One region of the Luteibacter sp. 3190 genome, then DNA from elsewhere that is predicted to be linked to it. Evidence: predicted binding sites of a transcription regulator. Region 1 holds the regulator's gene; the other holds the start of a gene.

Evidence for each region. The regulator sigma-54, encoded in region 1, starts transcription at its own class of promoters, with help from an activator protein. The targets are predictions, from matches to a motif close to TGGCACGNGCNTTGC.
Region 2: a site for sigma-54 is predicted at 1,765-1,779, ahead of fliD (flagellar filament capping protein FliD). Genes of this name have one in related genera too.

The regions. Positions count from the first base shown of each region.
Region 1 is NZ_JAVDUO010000006.1:71,641-75,158, reverse strand. Features, by position in the region: gene hprK (HPr(Ser) kinase/phosphatase) at 1-251, opposite strand, end outside; gene raiA (ribosome-associated translation inhibitor RaiA) at 362-709, opposite strand; gene J2X58_RS18445 (RNA polymerase factor sigma-54) at 830-2,314, opposite strand; gene lptB (LPS export ABC transporter ATP-binding protein) at 2,414-3,133, opposite strand; gene lptA (lipopolysaccharide transport periplasmic protein LptA) at 3,137-3,518, opposite strand, start outside.
Region 2 is NZ_JAVDUO010000001.1:2,128,829-2,132,346, forward strand. Features, by position in the region: gene fliS (flagellar export chaperone FliS) at 1-286, opposite strand, end outside; gene fliD (flagellar filament capping protein FliD) at 311-1,678, opposite strand; gene J2X58_RS09650 (flagellin) at 1,821-3,155, opposite strand; gene flgL (flagellar hook-associated protein FlgL) at 3,498-3,518, opposite strand, start outside.

The sequences.
Region 1 (3,518 bases):
GCGGCGATCTTGTGGATGGCTTCCCAGCGCTGCCGGGAGTCCAGGCCGTCGAGGTAGTTCAGCTCCTCGGTGCCGATGATCTGGACCTTGTTCGGATAGATCACGTTGAGGTAGCCGACCAGGGAGGGTCGCCGGCTCTGCTTGGCGTTGGGTTCGAGCACGCGCGCTTCGCCGCGCATGCCCGCCGCCCAGCGCAGGGCCATGCGCTCGTGTACGCCGTCGAAGAGTTGTCTGGCGGTCAGCCGGTCCACGGAATGGGTCCCTAGAAGGAAAAAAGCCGGCACGCGGGGCGTGCCGGCTTGCGCCTATTGTGCCATCAAGGGGCGGTCCGGAGGGCGGCGGGCGCCGCCATGGGACCGCGTCAGGTGGCCGCGCGGGCCTCGCGGACCTCGGCGTTGTGGTGATCTTTAAGCTTTTCCTTGTGCTTCTTCAGCTGGTCGGCGAGCTTGGCGATCATGGCGTCGATCGCGTTGTAGAGGGTGTCGCCTTTCTTGTCGTCGTCGAGCCGGGCGAGACCGTCGGCATGAAGCCGGGTGCCGGCGCAGTGGAGGGTGCCGCTGGCCTTGTGCTCGTTCTTGTCGACGGAAAGCACCACGTCGAGGGCCTTGATGTTGTCGAAAAGGCGTTCGAAGCGACCGATCTGCTGTTCCACGCGCTCACGCAGGGCGGGGGTGATCTGGATGTGCTGGCCGCTGATCTGGATTTGCATTGACGCCTCCTACTTGCTGAGGGTGCCGCCGTTCGGCGACGAGATCGGAACGACACGGTGCCGTTCCTCGAGCCTTGAAACGTTGGGACCGTTCTCCTGTGCCGAGGTTCCCGGTCACCGTCAATGGGCGCGGACGCGTTCGCTGGAACTGGGGATACGCATCGCTTCCCGGTACTTGGCTACCGTACGTCGGGCGACCTGAATGCCGCGTCGATGGAGTTCCTCCGCGAGCGCCTGGTCCGAGAGGGGGCGGCGCGCGTCTTCCGCCGTGATCAGTTTGCGCAGCATGGCCTGGATGGCGGTGGCGGACGCGCTGCCGCCGTCTTCCGTCGCCACGCCGCTGGAAAAGAAATGCTTGAGTTCGAACGTGCCGCGCGGCGTATGCATGTACTTGCGCGTGGTCACGCGGGATATGGTCGATTCGTGCATCCCGACCTCCTCGGCCACTTCGCGCAGCACCAGCGGATGCATGGCTTCGGGACCGTAGTCGAGGAAGGCGCTCTGCCGGCGCACGATCACGTCGGCCACCTTCTGCAACGTCTCGGCGCGCGACTGCAGGCTCTTCAGCAGCCAGCGGGCTTCCTGAAGCTGGCCTTTCATCCATGTCGCGTCGTCGCCGCGCGCGCGGGCGATGAGGTTGCAGTAATGCTGGTTGAGGCCGAGCCGCGGCTGGGCGTCGGGATTCAGGCTGACCTGCCAGCGCCCGTTCTCGCGGCGCGCGTAGACGTCGGGCGCGACGTACTCGACGGGCGTGGCGTCGAGGGCCGCGCCGGGCCTGGGATCGAGGCTGCGGATGAGGTTCGCCGCCGCGGCGACGTCGGCCTCGGGTGCCTTGAGCTTGCGGGCGATCTTCGTGCGGTCGTTGCGCGCGAGCAGTTCCAGTTCTTCGTTGACGATGCGGATCGCGAGCTCGCGATGCGGCGTGTCGAGCGAGAACTGCGACAGCTGGCAGTCGAGGCAGTCGCGCAGGTCGAGGCTGGCGATGCCCGTGGGATCGAAACGTTGCACGCGCTGGCGCACGGTTTCGATCTCAGCGGCACGTGCGCCGAGTTCCGCGGGCAGGGCGGCTTCCACCGCTTCGACACCGTCGCGCAGGTAGCCGTCTTCGTCGAGCGCATGGATGATCGCGGTCGCGATGGCGTGGTCGCGCGGCGAGAACTGCGAGAGGTTGAGCTGCCACTCCAGGTGCTGCTGCAGGCTCTCGGGCGCGGCGTTCTGCGGCTCGAAGCCGTCGTCGTCGACACCGCCAGCGCGCGACGGGGCGCCGGCATAGTCTCCGGCCTCGCCGTGGAACCGGTCGTCGTCCCAGTCGGGCGCGAGCTCTTCGGAAGGCGCCGCGGTGGATTCGTCGTCGTCCTTGGAGGCCTTCTTCGGGACCTCGTCGCGGGGCGGCGTGTAATCGGCGGCCTCGAAGCCCTCGTCGTCGGCCGCGTCCGCCTCGGATTCGGCATCTTCGGCGAACTCCAGCAACGGGTTGCTTTCCGCGATCTGGCGGAGTTCGGCCTCGAGCTCCAGCTGCGACAGCTGGAGCAGGCGGATGGCCTGCTGCAGCTGAGGTGTCAGCGTGAGCTGCTGGTTGAGGCGAAACTGAAGTCCGGGTTTCATGCCTGCGACGCGTGGGGTTCCCGATCCATCCTAACCCCTGTTGGCCCCCGCAAACCAGCGCCTCGGCGAGCTATTCCCAAGGTGGGGTAGGACGGGGCGTCAGATCCGGAACTCACGTCCCAGATACACTTCCCGAACCTTTTCGTCCGCGAGGATGTGCTGGGGCGTACCGCGGGAGAGGACTTCGCCGTCGTTGAGGATGTACGCGCGGTCGCAGATGCCGAGTGTTTCGCGGACGTTATGGTCCGTGATGAGCACGCCGATGCCGCGCTCCTTGAGATGGCGCACGATGCGCTGGATCTCGCCCACCGAGATCGGGTCGACGCCCGCGAAGGGTTCGTCGAGCAGCATGTAGCGCGGGCGGGCGGCCAGCGCGCGGGCGATTTCGACGCGACGCCGCTCGCCGCCGGAGAGACTGATGCCCTTCTGCTCGGCGATGTGCGAGATCTTCAGCTCGTCGAGCAGGCTTTCCAGCTCGTCTTCCCGCTGCTTCTGCGTCATGCCGTCGCGCAGCTCGAGTACGGCCAGGATGTTGTCGGCGACGCTGAGTCGACGGAACACCGAGGCCTCCTGCGGCAGGTAGCCGATGCCGAGCTTCGCGCGGGCGTGCATGGGCAGGCCGGTGATGTCCTGCTGGTCGAGCTTGATCTGGCCGGCGTCGGCCTGGATCAGGCCCACCACCATGTAGAAGCAGGTCGTCTTGCCGGCACCGTTCGGGCCGAGCAGGCCGACCACCTCGCCTTCGCGGATGGAGAACGCGAAATCGCGGACTACCTGGCGTGCGCGGAAGCGCTTCTGCAGGCCTTGGGCTGAAAGCATGGGTCAGGGCTTCTTCGTGTCGGACGCCGCGGGCTTCGCGGGTGCGGCCGCGGGCGTGGTGTTCTTGGGCTGGAAGGTCATGTGCACGGGGGCGCCGCTATTGCTTTCGCCCGTCATCGTGCTGTCCTTCGTGTTGTACGTGAGCTTGTCGCCATCGGCGGTGCCCTTGACCGGCTGGTCGATGTGCGCGTTGCCGGTGAGCACCGCGTAGTCCTCTTCGACCTTGTAATCGACGTTGTTAGCGCGGCCGTGCATCCAGTTGCCGTCGTCGTCCTGCTGCTGCATGGTCGCAGGGCCGCCGTCGACGATGACGCGCTTCACGGAGTTGTCGTCGTTGAGGTACACGGTGGCCTTGGCGCCCGTCACCTTGAGCGTGCCCTGCGTG
Region 2 (3,518 bases), on a different contig from region 1:
GACGGCTCAGGTAGTCGTACAGGCCATCCAGCTGACCGACCAGCGGCGTCTCCACCTCGTGGTTCAGGCCCGCCTGGAGCGCGCCGACGATCTCGATCGCCTTGGAGATCGCCTCGCCCTTGGAGGCGACGTTGCCCGTGGCGATGCACGCCTGCGCGAGGCGAATGCGCTCGAGCGCACCGTCCATGAGCATGGTGACGAGACCGTGCGGATCGGCGGTTTCGAGGCCGCCCTGCGTGCGGATCTGCTGGTAGGCGCCTGCGCCCTGGGAATATCCGAGTGCCATGTCTGCGTGTCCTGGAGTCGTGCGTTACTTGCTGGTCGTCAGCGCGTCGAACTGCTGCTGGAGGTAGCTGCTGGTCCCGGCCAGCTTGGTCATCATCGCGTCGAGCGCGCTGTACTGTTTGGTCAGGCGCTTCGAGTAGTCGTCCATCTGCACGTCGAAGGCGTCCATCGCCTCCTTGATGTCCTTGGCCTTGTTCTGCAGGTTGGCCGTGCGCTGGGTGAGAATGCCGTTCGAAGCCGTCCATCCCGCGATCAGCTTGTCCAGCTTCGGTGCGATGCCGTTGTCGCCGCTCAGGAGGTTCTGCGCCTCCTTGGGGTTGTTCGCCATCACCTTCGTGAGCTTGTTGGTGTCGAGCTTGAGCGTGCCGTCGGTCTGGAAGGCCACGCCCAGGTCGCTCAGCGAACGCGGCCCCGACGAATTGCCCGCGAACTGCGAGCCCAGCAGCGTCGCGACCTGGCTCTTGATCGAGTTGACCGTGGCGTCACCGATCAGGGCACCGACCTGCTGGTTGGTCTGGTCGTACTTCGTGAGCTGTTTGTAGGTCGCGATGAACGAGTTATAGGCTGTGACGAGTGAATTCAGACCAGTCGTCACGGCGCTGGGATCATTGGTAATGACAAGCGTGGTCGGGGCATCTGCGCTGGTCGTGCCCGTCAGCGTCAACGTGACGCCATCGATCGCGGACGTCGCCGTGTTGGACGCACTCGTGGCCTTGACGTCGTCGACGTAGAAAACGGCATCCTGGGCGGCCGTTTGCGGCGTTCCCGTGGCGGGATCGAAATCCAGCTGCGCCAGGTTGCCGTCGCCCCCGCTGGTGGTGACCGTAAAGGCGTTTGCGGCGCCCGTCGAGACGGACGTCAGCACCAGATGCGCGCCATCCGCACCAGTGACGATGCTCGCGGTGACGCCAGGATTGTCCTTCGCCTTGTTGATGGCGTCGCGCACGTTCTCGAGGGTATTGGCGCCGGAAGCGACATCGAGACTCATCGACTTGTCGCCGATCGCGATCGTGATGTTGCCCGTGCCGATCGCGGCCTTGCTGCCCTCGAACGCCGGCGACATGATCTTCTGCGAGGTCGCCAGCTGGTCAACCTTGATCTTGTAGGTATTGGGCTGCGCGGTCGAGTCGACCGTAGCGGTGAGCGCCTTGCTGTCGCCCACGCTGACTTTCTGCGTCTTGAACGCCGTGCCGTCGGTCAGCGCCTTGATGGCGCTCTGCAGGCTCGTCAGCGACGAGGAGAAATTCCCGACGGCCGAAATCTGGGTGGTGTTCGCCTGCGAGTCCGCGGCGTATTTCGCGTCCTGCGCCTTGCGCTTGTTCGCGACGAGGTTCGTGACGATCGACGCGACGTCGATCGAGCTGGAACCGATGTTGACGGGACTGGTGGCCATGAAGCTCTCCTGGAAGACGCCTCACTGCCCTGGGCGCCAATTTGTCGACGGCTGGCCCCCTTTCGAGAGCCAGCCGTGACAACTAAGCAATTACCCTGCCAAGCCCGGGAGAACCTCCCCGGGCCCGGTGAGCCCTTCCCTGTTACTGGAGGAGCTTCTGGACGATCTGCTGGCTCTGGTTCGCCTGGGCGAGGACCGAGACGCCGGCCTGCTGCAGGATCTGAGCCGAGGACATGTTCGCCGTTTCCTGGGCGAAGTCGGCGTCGGTAATGGCCGACTTCGAAGCCGTCAGGTTCTGCGAGATGTTCTGCAGGTTCGAGATCGTGGACTCGAAGCGGTTCTGCACCGCGCCGAGGTCCGAGCGGAGGCTCGAGATCGACTGGAGGGCGGCATCGATGCGGTTGATCGTGTCGTTGGCGCCGTCGACCGTCTTGATGCTGGAGTCGGCAAGGGTCTTCGTGGTGCCAACCGCGCTGGTGGCGGCGAAGCCCAGGTTGGCTTGCTCGGTGCCCGAAACGGCGATCGACTTGGCCGAGGCGACGTTCAGCTTGCCGTCCGTGCCCACGTATGCCGTTACGCCCTCGCTGGAGTGGCTATTGATGGCGTCGGCTACGTCCTGCGCGTTCTTGAACGTACCGGTGATGTCGAACGACGTACCGCCACCGATCGAGAAGGTCAGGTCGCCCGCGTCGAGCGTCTTGCCCACGGAGTTATCCGTAACGTCGATCGACGTCGCCGTCGTGGCGTTGGCGGCGACGGTAAAGTCGCTGCCCAGCTGATTCTTCAAGAAGGTGATGGCGTCGGCCTGCGTCGCGCCCGTGTAGTCACCCCAGTCGACCGACTTGCTGCCGTACGTGACGACGCCCTTGGTGCTTGCGTTCGCGGTGGTCCAGTCGGTGGTCTGGGCGGTCGTCACGGTCGTGCCGAGCTTGCCACTCAGGTCGATGGAATCGGTGGCCAGCTGGCCGACCTGGTTCGCCTTCATGCCCTTGTCGAGGCCGACGGTGATGACTTCACCGACGTTGGCACCGACCTGGAAGCTGAGTTCCTTGGCGGAACCGTCCAGCACCTTCATGCCGTTGAAGTTCGTCTGCGTGGCGATACGCGTCACTTCCGACAGACGCTGCTGCACTTCGGCGTCCAGCGCTTCGCGGTCGCTCGGCGAGTTGGAGGCGTTGGTCGACTGCACGGCCAGCTCGCGGATGCGCTGCAGGTTGTTCGTGACCTCGTCGAGGGCCGACTCGGTCGTCTGCGACAGCGAGATACCGTCGTTGGCGTTCTGGACGGCGCGGTTCAGACCGTTGATCTGCGTGGTGAAGCGGGTCGAGATCGCGAGGCCGGCGGCGTCGTCCTTCGCGCTGTTGATGCGGTTGCCCGACGACAGGCGCGCGATCGCGGAGGACAGCTTCGTCTGCGAGGTGCTCAGGTTACGCTGAGCATTCAGCGACATGATGTTGGTGTTGATGGTCAGAGCCATGGGATTGATCCTTGGTAAGCGGAACCGAAATGCCGGATTGATGTGCGGCGTAGTCCGGCGGGGTTCCGTTAGGAAAGCCTTCCGCCTCAGAGAGGTTTACGGCACGCCGGGGAGAAACTTGAGGACTTTTTCTACCTGTCAACCACTTTTCGATCAGCGCCCGCCCCGAAAGCCCGTGCCGGCCGCTGTCAGGGTTATTTATCGGCACACCCGGCGAGGGGTTTAGGCCTTTTTTCAAGGAATGCAATGCCGCAATACGGCAAGGTCGAGGCCTACCCGGCGCCCATAAAAAAAGGCGGCCCTAAGGCCGCCCCAAGCACGTCGCCGTGCGTCTCGACGTTCTTATTTGAGGTAATTGAACAG